2 linked regions of the Robertmurraya sp. FSL R5-0851 genome follow. The protein of the gene in region 1 interacts with the protein of each later gene in a pairwise test. Links are inferred from orthologs where the notes say so. Each region holds a gene or a part of one and is shown in the gene's direction. Other genes may lie near its edges.

Region 1 (7,594 bases):
TTGGTGAAGCATTCGGGTATTACTTTAACGAAGCGGGAGAAGTGGTCCACAAAGTAAGAACAGTTGGACTTCAACTCGATGACCTAGTAAAGACCGGGCATGTGCTCGCCGTTGCTGGTGGAGCTTCAAAGGAAAAAGCAATTCGCTCTTATATGAAGCAAGCTCCAAAGAACACCGTATTAATTACGGACGAAGGAGCCGCAACACAGTTATTACAGGGTTAACCCCCTTAAATAAAATATATCCTTATTGAATTAAAGGAGGAAACAAATCATGGCAGTAAAATTAGGTATTAACGGTTTTGGTAGAATTGGACGTAACGTTTTCCGCGCAGCATTAACAAACCCTAACGTAGAGGTTGTAGCAGTAAACGACTTAACTGATGCAAACACACTTGCTCACCTTTTAAAATATGACACAGTTCACGGCAAGCTTAAAGAAGACGTAACTGTTGACGGCGACTACCTAGTAGTTGGCGGAACAAAAGTAAAAGTTATCGCTGAGCGCGACCCAGCTCAACTTGGATGGGGAGACCTTGGAGTTGAAGTAGTAGTTGAATCTACTGGTCGTTTCACTAAGCGTTCTGACGCTGCTAAGCACTTAGAAGCTGGCGCTAAAAAAGTAATCATCTCTGCTCCTGCAACTGATGAAGATATCACAATCGTAATGGGTGTTAACGACGACAAGTACGATGCAGCTAACCACCACGTTATCTCTAACGCATCTTGTACGACAAACTGTTTAGCTCCATTTGCTAAAGTTCTTAACGACAACTTCGGTGTTCGCCGTGGTATGATGACAACTGTTCACTCTTACACGAACGACCAACAAATCTTAGACTTACCACACAAAGATTTACGTCGTGCTCGTGCAGCTGCTGAAAACATCATCCCTACATCAACTGGTGCTGCTAAAGCTGTATCTTTAGTTCTTCCTGAACTTAAAGGTAAGTTAAACGGTGGAGCTATGCGTGTTCCAACTCCAAACGTTTCTTTAGTTGACTTAGTTGTAGAACTTGATAAAGATGTAACTGTTGACGAAATCAATGCAGCACTTAAAGCAGCATCTGAAGGTGACTTAAAAGGAATCCTTGATTACTCTGAAGAGCCACTAGTTTCTACTGACTACAACGGTAGCCCAGCTTCTTCTACAATCGATGCTCTTTCTACTATGGTTATGGAAGGCAACATGGCGAAAGTTATTTCTTGGTATGACAACGAGTCTGGTTACTCTAACCGCGTAGTTGACCTTGCTGAATACATCGCTTCTAAAGGCCTTTAATCTTAAGGGAAAAAAACTTCAATTGCGCTAATAAATGGATTATGGGTTTAACCCTTTCCATTTTGTAGCAAAATAGGTTTAAAAAGGGGAGAGGGATCAAATCCCCCTCCTTTTCTAATGTTCAAAGCTTATGCTAAATAGGAGGATTTTCCGATGAACAAGAAAAGCGTAAAAGACATTGATTTAAAAGGTAAAAGAGTATTTTGCCGCGTAGATTTCAACGTACCTATGAAGGATGGACAAATTACGGACGAAACTCGTATTCGTGCAGCACTTCCAACTATTCAATACCTAACAGAGCAAGGTGCAAAAGTTATTTTAGCTAGCCATCTTGGTCGTCCAAAGGGTGCTGTAGTAGAGGAAATGCGTTTAACTCCAGTGGCAGGTCGTTTATCAGAGCTTCTTAATAAAGACGTGAAGAAGGCGGACGAAGCTTACGGAGATAGCGTAAAAGCTTTAGTTTCTGAAATGGCTGAAGGCGATGTTCTTTTATTAGAAAACGTTCGTTTCTATGCTGGTGAAGAAAAGAATGATCCAGAATTAGCAAAAGCATTCGCTGAGCTAGCTGACGTATACGTGAATGATGCATTTGGAGCTGCACACCGTGCACATGCTTCAACAGAAGGAATCGCTCACCACCTACCAGCTGTATCTGGTCTATTAATGGAAAAAGAACTTGATGTTCTTGGAAAAGCTCTTTCTAATCCGGAAAGACCATTTACTGCAATCATCGGTGGAGCAAAAGTAAAAGACAAGATTGGTGTAATCGACAATCTTTTAGATAAAGTAGACAACCTAATCATCGGCGGTGGCTTAGCTTATACATTTGTTAAATCTCAGGGCCATGAAGTAGGTAAGTCACTATTAGAAGCTGATAAGATTGACTTAGCTCTTTCTTTCATTAAGAAAGCAGAAGAAAAAGGCGTTAAGTTTTATATGCCAGTTGATGTGATCGTTGCTGACGATTTCTCTGATAGTGCAAACAAAAAAGCAGTAGCAATCAATGAAATCCCTGCTGATTGGGAAGCGCTAGATATCGGACCAAAAACAGCTGAGCTTTACAGCAATGTAATTAAAGAGTCTAAGCTTGTTATTTGGAACGGACCAATGGGTGTATTCGAATTAGATTCGTTTGCAAACGGAACAAAGGCAGTAGCAGAAGCATTAGCAGCATCTGAAGGTACATATTCTGTTATCGGCGGTGGAGATTCAGCTGCAGCCGTTGAAAAATTCAACCTTGCTGATAAAATGAGCCATATTTCTACAGGTGGCGGAGCTTCTCTTGAGTTCATGGAAGGAAAAGTTCTTCCTGGAGTCGTTGCGTTAAACGATAAGTAATAATTTTAGAGAGGATGAAAACCATGCGTAAACCTATTATTGCCGGTAACTGGAAAATGCATAAAACTCTTTCAGAAGCAACGAGCTTTTTGAATGAAGTAAAGTCAATCGTTCCTTCTTCTGAAAAAGTAGATTCTGTGATTTGTGCACCAGCTTTATTTTTAGAGCGTTTAGTTGACGGAGCAAAAGGAACAGAAGTAAAAATTGGTGCTCAAAACATGCACTTTGAAGAAAGCGGAGCATTCACAGGTGAAGTTTCTGCACCAGCTCTAGCTGATCTTGGTGTTCAATATGTGATCATCGGTCACTCTGAGCGTCGTGAAATGTTCAATGAAACAGACGAGTCTGTGAATAAGAAAACTCTTGCTGCATTCAAGCATGGTATTACACCAATCGTTTGCTGTGGGGAAACTTTAGAGCAACGTGAAGCTGGTGAAACAAATGCGCTTGTGGGCGATCAAGTGAAAAAAGCACTTGTTGGCTTAACAGATGAGCAAGTTAAGCAAACAGTTATCGCTTATGAGCCAATCTGGGCAATTGGAACAGGTAAATCTTCTACTGCTGAAGATGCAAACGAGGTATGTGCACATATTCGCCAAGTAGTTGCAGACAACTACTCTAACGAAGTAGCAGCTGCGGTTCGCATTCAATACGGTGGAAGTGTAAAACCAGGTAACATCGCTGAGTACATGGCACAGCCAGATATCGACGGCGCTTTAGTTGGTGGAGCAAGCTTAGAAGCTGATTCGTTTGTACAATTACTGGAGGCAGGTAAGAATGAGTAAGTCTCCTGTTGCATTAATCATCCTTGACGGCTTCGCTCTTCGTGGCGAGCGTATGGGAAATGCAGTTGCACAATCGAAAAAACCAAATTTTGATCGTTTTTGGAACAGCTACCCACACGCACAGCTTACTGCTTCTGGGGAAGCGGTAGGATTACCTGAAGGTCAAATGGGTAATTCCGAAGTGGGCCACTTGAACATCGGTGCAGGACGTATTGTGTACCAAAGCTTAACACGTGTGAACGTATCCATTCGTGAAGGCGAATTTGAACGTAATGAAACGTTTTTAAATGCCATTAATCACGTGAAAGAAAAGGGAACAAACCTTCACCTATTTGGATTATTATCTGATGGTGGTGTTCACAGTCATATTCAGCATTTATTTGCGCTACTAAAGTTAGCTGCTCAGGAAGGTGTGAACAACGTATACGTTCACGCATTCTTAGATGGCCGCGACGTAGCACCACAATCTGCTGCTGACTTTATTAAGCAAGCAGAAGAAAAGATGAAAGAATACGGTGTTGGTCAGTTTGCAACGATCTCTGGTCGTTACTACTCGATGGACCGTGACAAGCGTTGGGAACGTGTAGAAAAATCTTACCGTGCAATGGTGTACGGAGAAGGGCCTGCCTACTCAAACGCTATGGATGTCGTAGAAGACTCTTACAACAACGGAATCTTCGACGAATTCGTTCTTCCATCTGTTTTGAAAAAGGAAAATGGAGAGCCGGTTGCAACGATTTCTGATAACGACGCAGTTATTTTCTATAACTTCCGTCCAGACCGTGCGATCCAAATCTCTAACACGTTCACAAATAAAGATTTCCGTTCGTTCGACCGTGGCGATAAGCATCCACAACACTTAAACTTCGTGTGCTTAACACACTTTAGTGAAACGGTTGATGGATATGTTGCCTTCGAACCTACAAACCTTGATAACACACTCGGTGAAGTGTTATCTCAAAACAATCTGTCACAGCTTCGTATCGCTGAAACAGAAAAATACCCACACGTAACGTTCTTCATGAGCGGTGGACGTGAGGCGGAATTCCCTGGTGAAAAGCGTATCTTGATCAACTCACCAAAGGTGGCAACATACGATTTGCAACCAGAAATGAGTGCGTATGAAGTAACAGACGCATTAGTAAAAGAAATCGAGGAAGACAACTTCGATGCGATTATCTTGAACTATGCGAACCCTGATATGGTTGGACACTCTGGAATGTTAGAACCGACAATCAAAGCGATTGAAACAGTGGATGAGTGCCTAGGTCGTGTCGTTGATCTGATCATTAAAAAAGGAGGAACAGCGATAATCACGGCGGATCATGGGAATGCTGATGAAGTAGTCACTTTAGAAGGCAACCCAATGACTGCTCACACCACTAACCCCGTTCCAGTGATCGTAACAAAGGAAGGCGTGGAGCTTCGTGAAGACGGAATCCTTGGCGACCTTGCCCCAACGATGCTTGAACTATTAAACGTAGCACAACCAGCTGAAATGACTGGGAAGACATTATTTAAGAAGTAAGTTAGTTTCGATTGTGAAAGCCGGACCTGCTAGCACATGGCGGAAGCAAGCGTTACTGACCATTTTGTAAAAATAAAAAGGCAGTTTACGTCTTTGACGAAACTGACCATCTCAAATTAGGAATAAGGGCAGTTTCCACCTGAAGTAAGCCTTTGTTGCAAAGCAACAACAGCTTGCGGAAGGTGAAATTGACCTGTTCGTGATACAATATTAAAATTTTCTATTATAAGGAGAGATTTTATTATGCCATATATTCAACATGTATACGCTCGTGAAGTATTAGATTCTCGCGGAAACCCAACTGTAGAAGTAGAAGTAATCACTGAGTCTGGTTCATTTGGACGCGCAATCGTTCCATCTGGTGCATCAACTGGTGAGCACGAAGCAGTAGAACTACGTGACGGCGACAAGTCACGTTACCTTGGAAAAGGTGTTCAAAAAGCGGTAGATAATGTAAACAACATCATCGCTGAAGAAATCATTGGTATGGACGTAACTGACCAAGTTGGAATCGACCGCACAATGATCCAATTAGACGGAACTGAAAACAAAGGTAAGTTAGGAGCTAACGCAATCCTAGGTGTTTCTATGGCTGTTGCTCACGCTGCTGCTGAATTTGTAGGTCTTCCATTATACCGTTACCTTGGCGGATTCAACGCGAAGCAACTTCCAACTCCAATGATGAACATCATCAACGGTGGATCACATGCTGACAACAACGTTGACTTCCAAGAGTTCATGATTTTACCAGTAGGAGCTCCTACTTTCAAAGAAGCAATCCGTATGGGTGCTGAAATTTTCCATTCATTAAAGAAAGTTCTTTCTGACAAAGGTCTTAACACAGCTGTAGGTGACGAAGGTGGATTCGCTCCAAACCTTGGTTCTAACCGTGAAGCTCTACAAGTTATCATGGAAGCAATCAAGAACGCTGGTTATGAGCCTGGAAAAGACATTTTCTTAGGTATGGACGTTGCATCTTCTGAGTTCTTCAACAAAGAAACAAAGCAATATGACCTAGCTGGAGAAGGCCGCACTGGTTTATCTTCTGAAGCGATGGTTAACTTCTACGAAGAATTAGTTAACGAATTCCCAATCATCTCAATCGAAGATGGTTTAGACGAAAACGACTGGGAAGGCCACAAGCTATTAACTGAGCGCATCGGTGACCGCGTTCAATTAGTTGGTGACGACCTATTCGTTACAAACACAAAGAAGCTTGCTGAAGGTATTGAAAAAGGAATTGCTAACTCAATTCTTATCAAGGTTAACCAAATCGGTACACTTACTGAAACATTTGAAGCAATCGAAATGGCGAAGCGCGCTGGTTACACAGCTGTTGTTTCTCACCGTTCTGGTGAAACTGAAGATGCTACAATTGCTGACATCGCAGTTGCAACAAACGCTGGCCAAATCAAAACTGGTTCTATGAGCCGTACAGACCGTATTGCTAAGTACAACCAACTTCTTCGCATCGAAGACGAGCTTGGCGAACTAGCTGTATACGATGGAATGAAATCACTTTATAACTTGAAGAAGTAATTCAAGTTGGAGAGGGCGGGCCTTTTTATTGGGCCCGCTTTTTGTATTGTGGGACCCGTCTCTCCCTTTGGGAGGGCGGGTTTTTGGGTTTTTGTGGGTGGCTGGTGGGCAATTAAGCGTGGAGGTCGCTGATATATTGGTGAAAGACGCCGATATATTCAAAAACTCGCTGATATAGTTGAAGAAGTCGCCGATATATTTATAAACTCGCTGATATATCCTCTACGCTGGCTTTTGGATAATAGATTCTTCCCTTATTTGATCCGGAATAGCCTAGATTTAACTCGTTTAATAGACGCTTAGCCACATCCGGTGACTCCAACAACATAAAATCCCGAAATTCCTGGTTCGTTATCGTCAGTTTTATTAAATAAAAGTAGTCCTTCAGTGCAGACATATGTGCATTCGCGTCATTATTGCCGCAATCTGCACAATACCACTTCCCATACACACGCTCCATCCGCAATTTCCCACAAGCACCGCATTGCACCCCAATAGAAATATCAGAAGGAGATAACCCAAATCGACCAAGTGCATCATATTCAGCGGGACGATGACTCTTCAAAAGTAGTTTACAGACTCTTTTAACTCCACGCTGATCCAAAACATCCAATTTAAATTTGCTACCCAAGCCATTAATCCTTTCAGGCAATTTATCCCCATGAATCACACGCTTAAACAAATGTGCCTTCCCTGGATCGGTACGTATAATGGATGAAGGATTGCTCACAACTACAAAATACTCAATAGGTACACGTACACCTCCATACTTCAACAGCCATTTACCCAACATGCCTTGCTGTCTCCTTGCTTGTGTTAAAGGATCTTGAAACCCATCCTCTTCACCATCTTTCATCCGGATTAACTGCCCAAAGCCAGAATCGAAAAATAACGTACCCATAATATTTTTTGTTTCAAGTATCAATGCAAATCTAGTAGTTAGAATAAGGAAATCAATCTGAAAGTAATAATCTCTTTCTTGAAGTCGAAGGTTGTGGAAAATAAAGTGCTCTTTTTCGGGGAGTTGACGTAGGTAATACAAGAGGGATTGTTCGCCCTTATGTCCGGCAAGTCTTTTGGATAATTCGCTTTTTACCTCTGAGTTTACTGCATGACTAGAACC
Region 2 (7,808 bases), 3.1 Mb from region 1 along the record:
GTTGACCTGTGAGTTATATCCTTTTCTGAATAAAAGTTGGTCGATCTTTTGTTTCATGATTTTCTGTGATTCTTGTTTGTTTTTCTTCATATATTTCTCACATAAAGCAACCGCTTTTTCAAGCTGTAGTTCAAATGGAAACTCATCCATCGCTTCTAGAATATATGTTTCAGCTATTCCTTTTTCCTTCAGTTCTCTCTTGATAACGGTTGGTCCTTTATCCGTTGTATTCATTTGAGTTCTTACATAGGCAAAGGCAAGCTGTTCATCATTTAGAAATTGGTATTCGTTCAGTTTATGAATGACCTCTTGAATGATTACCTCATCCACTTCTTTTTCAACTAAATGTTTTCTTACTTCAGCTTCTGTTCGCATCATTCGTGATAAATAATTTACTGCTGTGTTGTAAGCTTTTCGTATATCATCTGAATACGCTATTTCCGATAAGAGAAGGTCATCAAGCTCCATACCCTTTTTCAGGCTGTGTTTGATTAGTACGTCCTCATCCACACTAAAACCATATTCTTCTCCTTTTCCATGATCAAGGAAAATATTATAACGATCGGTTCGTTTTTTTTGAACAGTTATTTTTGTGATTGTTGGCATCTTTATTCACCTCTTGTAGTAATGTAGCACATTTGAGTACGCTGAAAATGAAGGCAATCTTGTAGAATAAAAGTAAATGATTTTTTATAAGGAGGAAAGCTGATGCGAATTGCCATAACAGGCGGGACTGGACTTGTCGGCAATGCTCTTACTGAATCTCTCAGAGCGGACGGACATGATCTTTATATTTTAACGCGTAATCCCGAAAATGGGTATCAAAAAGGGGTCACTTATGTGAAGTGGCTTTCAAGTAGGGCAGATCCTGCTAGCGAGCTTGAGGCTGTTGATGTATTCATTAATCTCGCCGGGGAGTCCATTAATAGTGGACGATGGTCAGATAAAAGGAAAGCATCCATATTAAATAGCAGAGTAAGCGCAACGAACGAGGTAGTTTCTATCATAAAACACTTAAAGCAAAAACCAAAATTACTTATCAATGCCAGCGCGATAGGCTTTTATGGTACCTCCACTGTCGATACTTTTACTGAAGCAACCGAAAAAGCAGGTGATGATTTCCTTGCTCAGACGGTGGAAAAATGGGAGGCCGCAACCTTTGAGGCTAGAGAGTTTGGGGTGCGAACTGTATTTGCTCGCTTTGGAGTCATTTTAGACAAAAAAGATGGTGCTCTGCCGAGAATCGCTCTTCCTTATCATTTGTTTGCAGGAGGAACGGTTGGTTCTGGGGATCAATGGCTTTCTTGGATACATATAAAAGATGTCGTTAGCGGACTTCGGCATGTAATTGAATCAACTGAGCTGGCTGGTCCCGTCAATTTTTGTGCTCCTCATGCAGTGACGATGAAGAGTTTTGGAAAAACACTTGGGTCGGTCTTAAATCGTCCCCACTGGATACCTGCCCCATCGTTTGCGCTTCAACTTTTACTTGGTGAAATGAGCATGCTTGTGCTCGAAGGACAAAAAGTTATTCCTGAAAAGTTAATTAAGAGTGGGTTTTCGTTCACCTTTCCGACTCTTGAAGAAGCTCTTTCTAATATTTACTCATAAAAGAAGTATGCAAATGGAGTGTTAAGGTAAAAATTAGTAACGTGATTACTACCTTAATGAAAGGATGTTTTTTGAATGAGTGATAAGAAGAAAAAGGATAAGTCTAAAAGCACGTTGTCGAGCATGCAAGAGGTCACTTACTCACGTGAGTTCAAGCTTGCTGACCAAGCAGGAGGATTCTCTGGTAAAAAGTCGAGACATTAAACTTTTTCCATTCATAACAATGTCCGGGAAGGTAAAGGATAAAAGTACGGGAATATGTTACATTTCCGTACTTTTTTCTATGAAAGGGGCAGATGGCATTGAGTAAAAAACAAACACTTCCACAAACACCAAAGAATTTGAAATCAGACGGGTTGGATGTAGAATTTAGCCGTGACCTAGCAGACCATGACGACTTAGAAGCAATGGCTCGTTCAAAAGCGGCAGATAAGCGTGCTAAAAACGGACAAAACCAAAAGTTCTAAGCAAGAGACCGAAGTTGTGCACAACATTATCCACAGTCTTGTGGATAATGTTAACAATTCATCTTAAATATGTATATAAAGGGCTCCCCTAACCAACAGTTATTCACACCCCCTGTGCAAAACCGGGTGAAAACTGGGTGACAGACACCCTTCGTGGACACTTTATGCTGTTTTGTCCACGGAGGGTGTCTGTCACCGCTCGTGGACACTTCGGGGTGGTTTGTCCACCTGTGATGGACAGACCCCCCATTTTCCCTCGTTAAAAATGGGGCATGACACTGGTTTTCCTCTATGATAATATGATTCTTGTAGTTACATAAATTTAGTAACTCGAATTATCACCCAAAGGAGCTGAATTGTGCTTTGAAAATCGAGTTGATTGATCGTTTTATTTCTTATGTTGTTATTGACACACAATCAAATGACGAAAGCAACACCTGCCCTTCCACCCCTGGACAGCTTATTCTTGCTAATAAACTAGTAGATGAGCTAAAGTCCATTGGCCTAGAAGATGTTAGTATAGATGACAATGGCTATGTGATGGCCACCCTTCCAGCAAATACAGATAAAAAAGTTCCAACGATTGGTTTCTTAGCCCATCTGGACACCGCGACCGATTTTACCGGCAACGGAGTGAATCCATTACTTCATGATAATTATGACGGCAACGATATCCTACTCAACGAAGACCTACATATTGTCCTTTCACCAAAGGATTTTCCTAATTTAAAAAACTACATCGGACATCATTTAATTACAACCGATGGAACTACTTTACTTGGCGCTGATAATAAAGCGGGAATAGCTGAAATTATGACTGCTATGGCTTACTTGGTACAGCATCCGGAGATTAAACATGGGAAAATTCGAGTTGCGTTTACACCTGATGAGGAAATTGGACGTGGTCCACATAAATTTGATGTAGATAAATTCGCTGCCACATATGCCTATACCGTGGATGGGGGCCCTATCGGCGAGCTTCAATACGAAAGTTTCAGTGCTGCTGCTGCAAAGTTAACAATTAAAGGAAATAATATACACCCTGGTACGGCAAAAGGTAAAATGGTTAATTCAGCTAAAATAGCAATGGAATTAAACAGCCTTCTTCCAAGTGAAGAAGCACCGGAGTATACAGAGGGCTATGAAGGTTTCTACCATCTTCTTTCCTTCCATGGAGATGTTGAAAAGACTGTCCTTAGTTACATTATTCGTGATTTTGACCGATCAAGCTTCAATAATAGAAAAGCTACGATGGAAAAAATCGTTACTAACTTGAACGAAAAGTACGGGCAAGGAACCATTGTACTTGAGCTTCATGATCAATACTTTAATATGAGAGAGAAGATTGAACCGGTCAAAGAGATTGTTGATATTGCTCACAAGGCAATGACGAACCTTGGCATTGAGCCGATTATCGAGCCCATACGTGGAGGAACGGATGGTTCTCAACTTTCCTATATGGGGCTACCAACTCCAAATATTTTCACTGGTGGAGAGAACTTCCACGGGAAATTTGAGTTTATCTCCATTGATAACATGCTAAAGGCAACAAATGTGATAGTGGAAATCGCTCGACTATTTGAAGAAAAAACAAACTAAATGGTGACTGTGCGCCCCACGTGGACAAATCAGCCTAATTTGTCCACGGAGGGTGTCTGTCACCTTTTTTTAATCAACCACCTAGTCTATTAATCCTAAAAGAAATCAATATCCCTTCCTTAGGATGACATTCTCATATCTTCTTATTCTCTCCTTCTCATCCGTTTATCTATCCTTTTTATAGTAAAATATTCACAGTATTTCCATACATATACACAAGAATAATCAGTCACTTTTCCCTATAAACATTTTCAAATTATTCTGATATATTTGAATCACTCGTGTTACTAAATAATTGAAATTCTATATACCTTTTCAACTAGTAACATAGACCATCGGATGGAGGGAAAAATTTGAAAATCTCAAAAGTTATATCCTCGACCGCTGCTTTGGCACTATGTGTAGGGATGCTTTCTACAACTCTACCCTTTAGTTCAAAAATAGCAGCAGAATCAGCAAGTGGTTCACACGCTTCCCACTCACATGCAAGTGGTTCCCCCTTTGACCTCGGAATTGCCAATGACGAGCGATTAATCAAAATGCTAAAAGCTTCAGGTAAAATCACACAGAATGCAAGCCCAGCAGAGGCAGAAAAAGCTCTAAACAAATTCCTACAAAACAAAGCCACATCAGCTGAAAAAGAAGCTGGTGAGCTCCATGAAAAAGAAGAAGATGTTCGTACCGCTCTTCAAAAGGAAATGAAAAATTCTAGCTTAACAAACGGAAAAGGAAACAAGCTTGGTCAGACAAAGAAGCAATCCGTTGACTCTGTTCAAGAAGAAGCATGGGACGGTGGCATGCGTACAGATAAAGTACTTGTTGTGCTAATGGAATACCCTGACCTCCCTCACAATACTCTTACCCCTGAAGAAACCGATATGTACTACAAGGGTGAAGAGGCATACTCTCAGGCTCACTATCAGGACATGCTTTTTGGAACAGGTGGCTGGAAAGGTCCAGATGGTAAAACCTACGTATCTATGAAACAATATTATGAACAACAATCTGGTGGCAGTTACTCTGTCGAAGGTACGGTCGCTGGTTGGTATGAAGCAAGTCAACCGGCTGCTTATTACGGTGGAAACGTTCCTACTCCAGACGGTAGTGATGCACGACCTCGAACGTTAATTACTGAAGCACTCAAAGCTGCGGCAGCAGATCCAAATGTAAATCTTGAAGATTATGACGAATGGGATCGTTATGACCTTGATGGCGATGGAGATTACCTTGAGCCAGACGGACTGGTTGATCACCTAATGGTCATTCACTCTGGTGTTGGTGAAGAAGCAGGCGGTGGAAAAATAGGTGGAGACGCCATTTGGTCTCACCGTTGGAATCTTGGTTCTGTAACAAGAATTCCAGGTACTACAGCTACTGTCCCTTACTGGGGTGGAACAATGGCTGCTTACGACTACACAGTTGAACCTGAAGACGGGGCAGTTGGAGTAATGGCTCATGAATTCGGTCACGATTTAGGCCTTCCAGATGAATATGACACTCAATATACTGGAGCTGGCGAGGCTGTTGCCTACTGGTCAATCATGGCAAGTGGCAGCTGGGCAGGAGATCTTCCTGGTTCTATGCCAACCGGCTTTAGCCCATACATGAAAGAAATGCTACAAGCCTCTGCAGGTGGCAACTGGCAAACAGGTACTGAAATTGACATTGCAGATGTATCTAAAGCAGGAGTTGAAGTTCTTCTTGATGAAGCAGCTACAAAAGGTACGAATAACGATGTGTTAAAAGTAACACTTCCTGACAAAGAAACCGTCATCACTTCTCCCTACAGTGGAGAATCAATGTATTTCTCCGGTAGCGATAACGATTTAGATAACTCTTTATCTACTACTCTAGATTTATCAGATGCAACCTCTGCAAAGTTGACATTTAAAACTTGGTACGACATTGAAGTGGATTGGGATTATGCTTCTGTTCAGGTTAATGGTGAGACGATTCCAGGAAACCTAACAACAACAACTAATCCACATGACCAAAACCCTGGTCATGGAATTACAGGCTCTTCTAATGGAGAGTGGGTGGATGCAGAATTCGACTTATCAGCGTTTGTTGGTCAAGAGGTTGAACTATCTATCAACTACTGGACTGATGTAGCTGCAGTTCTTCCAGGTCTTTATGTAGACGATGTAGCAGTAAGTGTTAACGGCGAACAGGTAGTATTTGACGACACTGAAGGAGAATCATCATTCCTCTCTGATGGCTTCTCTAAATCAAACGGAGTTGTAACTTCCGAGCATTACTACCTACTTGAATGGCGTAGCCACAACGGCGTTGATGAAGGGTTAGCAAATATTCGTCGTGGTGCAAGCTTAATGAGCTATGACGAAGGCTTAGTCGTTTGGTATGTTGATAAAAAGTACGATTCTAACTGGACTGGAATTCATCCTGGGGATGGTTTTGTTGGTGTCGTTGACGCGGATCAGCACACGAATTACTGGAGTGATGGTGCAGTTGGTTCTACTCGCTACCAAATTCATGATGCAGCCTTCAATGTTAATAAAACAGATAAAATGTTCTTAGATTACACTAGTATTCTAGGAATCACGATGAAAGATAATTTTACTCAACGCTCTCCATTATTTGATGACAGTGCAGATTATTCAAACAAAGGCTTGGTTGATGCCGGACGTAACGTACCTCAATTGGGGTTAAAAGTTCGTGTAATTGGCCAAAGTGCTGACGGAACAGTAGGTAAAATCCTTCTATTTAAATAAGAACTAAGACGGACGATGGAGCACGCGCTCCATCGTCTTTTTTCTGTGGTATTTCCATTTTTTTCTGAAAATTGAAATCCTTTTTGATATGATGAAGGTAGAGATTCAAACTACATAACGGAGGTCATTCATGGAACGTTTGACAAACCATTTAATTGTCATTTCGTTTGACTGCTTATCAAGCTTAGACTTTCCACTGCTAGAAACACTACCGAATTTTCAAAAGCTACTAAGAAATAGCTCCTACTGCAAAAATGTACAGACGATTTATCCCTCTGTTACGTATCCTTGTCATGCAACAATTGTAACTGGAAAACTACCAAAGAATCATGGAATTATTAATAACACCTTACTTCAGCCTGGAAAAGTCTCTCCGGATTGGTATTGGTACAGAAAAGATATCCAAGGAAAGTATACAAAAGCTTGCCACGGTTATTCACCAGAAAAAAGTGACTACAATACCCTCTTCATTGCAAGCGGCAATGGAATCCGAACAGGCCAAGCCCTAACATCCATAAGGCTTATTGATGAAGGTCCAACTCTAGCTCGCCTCCTTGGGCTCGACCTAGGTGCAGTTGATGGGAGAGTGTTAGAAGAGTTACTAATAATGTAAAACGTTTGTAAAAATAGTTCCAAACCTAATCTATGAAACTGTTTTTTATGTAAAAATGGAAGTAACCATTCAAGGGGGAATCTTATGAAGCGCTTTAGCAGAGAAGAGAAAAGCTGGATTATGTATGATTGGGCAAGCTCTGCTTATTCTATCATTATCTCTACTGCTGTCTTTCCACTGTTTTATAAGGCAGCAGCTAATAACTCCGGAGTTGATGCAGCCGATTCAACTGCGTATTTAGGCTATACCATCGCAATTGCAACTTCCATTCTAGCTCTACTAGCTCCCATTTTGGGTACAATTGCGGATTATCAAGGCTTTAAGAAAAAGTTTTTTACCTTCTTTGTTGCATTAGGCATATCAATGACCGCAGCACTAGCTTTTGTTCCCAGTGACCAATGGTTATGGCTTTTAATTTTTTACACGATCGCTGTAATTGGTTCGTCCGGATCGAATGTATTCTATGATGCCTTTTTGGTTGATGTTGCCACAGAGGATCGAATGAGTCGTGTGTCAGCACGTGGGTTTAGTCTTGGGTATATAGGAAGTACCATTCCTTTTATCATTAGTATTGCGATTATTATGCTCGCACAATCTAAGATCATTCCTATCTCTACGACTTCAGCCAGCCAAATTTCATTTGTCATTACCGCTCTTTGGTGGGGGGTATTTTCGATACCAATCTTTAAAAATGTAAATCAAATCTATTATATCCCTCGTGATCCTAAGCCTGTAGCAAGTAGCTTCAAAAGGCTAGCAGAAACCTTTAAGGAAATTAAAAAGTAT

What was found. The genes of interacting proteins can lie anywhere in the genome.
Region 2: the proteins of tpiA (region 1) and pepT interact in binary tests that used the Escherichia coli proteins (3 or more experiments, as listed by UniProt). The link is inferred for Robertmurraya sp. FSL R5-0851 from one-to-one orthologs.

The regions. Positions count from the first base shown.
Region 1 is NZ_JBBOOE010000001.1:4,122,020-4,129,613, reverse strand. Bases 1,797-4,523 are described here. They hold tpiA (triose-phosphate isomerase), read left to right. Parts: upstream 1,797-2,642; coding sequence 2,643-3,404; downstream 3,405-4,523. Other genes in these bases: gpmI (2,3-bisphosphoglycerate-independent phosphoglycerate mutase), read left to right, coding at 3,397-4,523; MKX65_RS21200 (phosphoglycerate kinase), read left to right, coding at 1,797-2,619. Outside these bases: MKX65_RS21210 (sugar-binding transcriptional regulator), read left to right, coding at 1-224; gap (type I glyceraldehyde-3-phosphate dehydrogenase), read left to right, coding at 274-1,281; more of MKX65_RS21200, read left to right, coding at 1,435-1,796; more of gpmI, read left to right, coding at 4,524-4,932; eno (phosphopyruvate hydratase), read left to right, coding at 5,176-6,471; MKX65_RS21180 (nuclease-related domain-containing protein), read right to left, coding at 6,671-7,594. UniProt on the Escherichia coli protein: Involved in the gluconeogenesis. Catalyzes stereospecifically the conversion of dihydroxyacetone phosphate (DHAP) to D-glyceraldehyde-3-phosphate (G3P).
Region 2 is NZ_JBBOOE010000001.1:991,893-999,700, reverse strand. Bases 1,619-4,559 are described here. They hold pepT (peptidase T), read left to right. Parts: upstream 1,619-2,441; coding sequence 2,442-3,677; downstream 3,678-4,559. Other genes in these bases: MKX65_RS05050 (immune inhibitor A domain-containing protein), read left to right, coding at 4,031-4,559; MKX65_RS05060 (YfhD family protein), read left to right, coding at 1,908-2,078; MKX65_RS05065 (YfhE family protein), read left to right, coding at 1,687-1,815. Also shown: recombination regulator RecX, read right to left, coding at 1-606; MKX65_RS05070 (TIGR01777 family oxidoreductase), read left to right, coding at 709-1,611; more of MKX65_RS05050, read left to right, coding at 4,560-6,409; MKX65_RS05040 (MFS transporter), read left to right, coding at 7,107-7,808. UniProt on the Escherichia coli protein: Cleaves the N-terminal amino acid of tripeptides.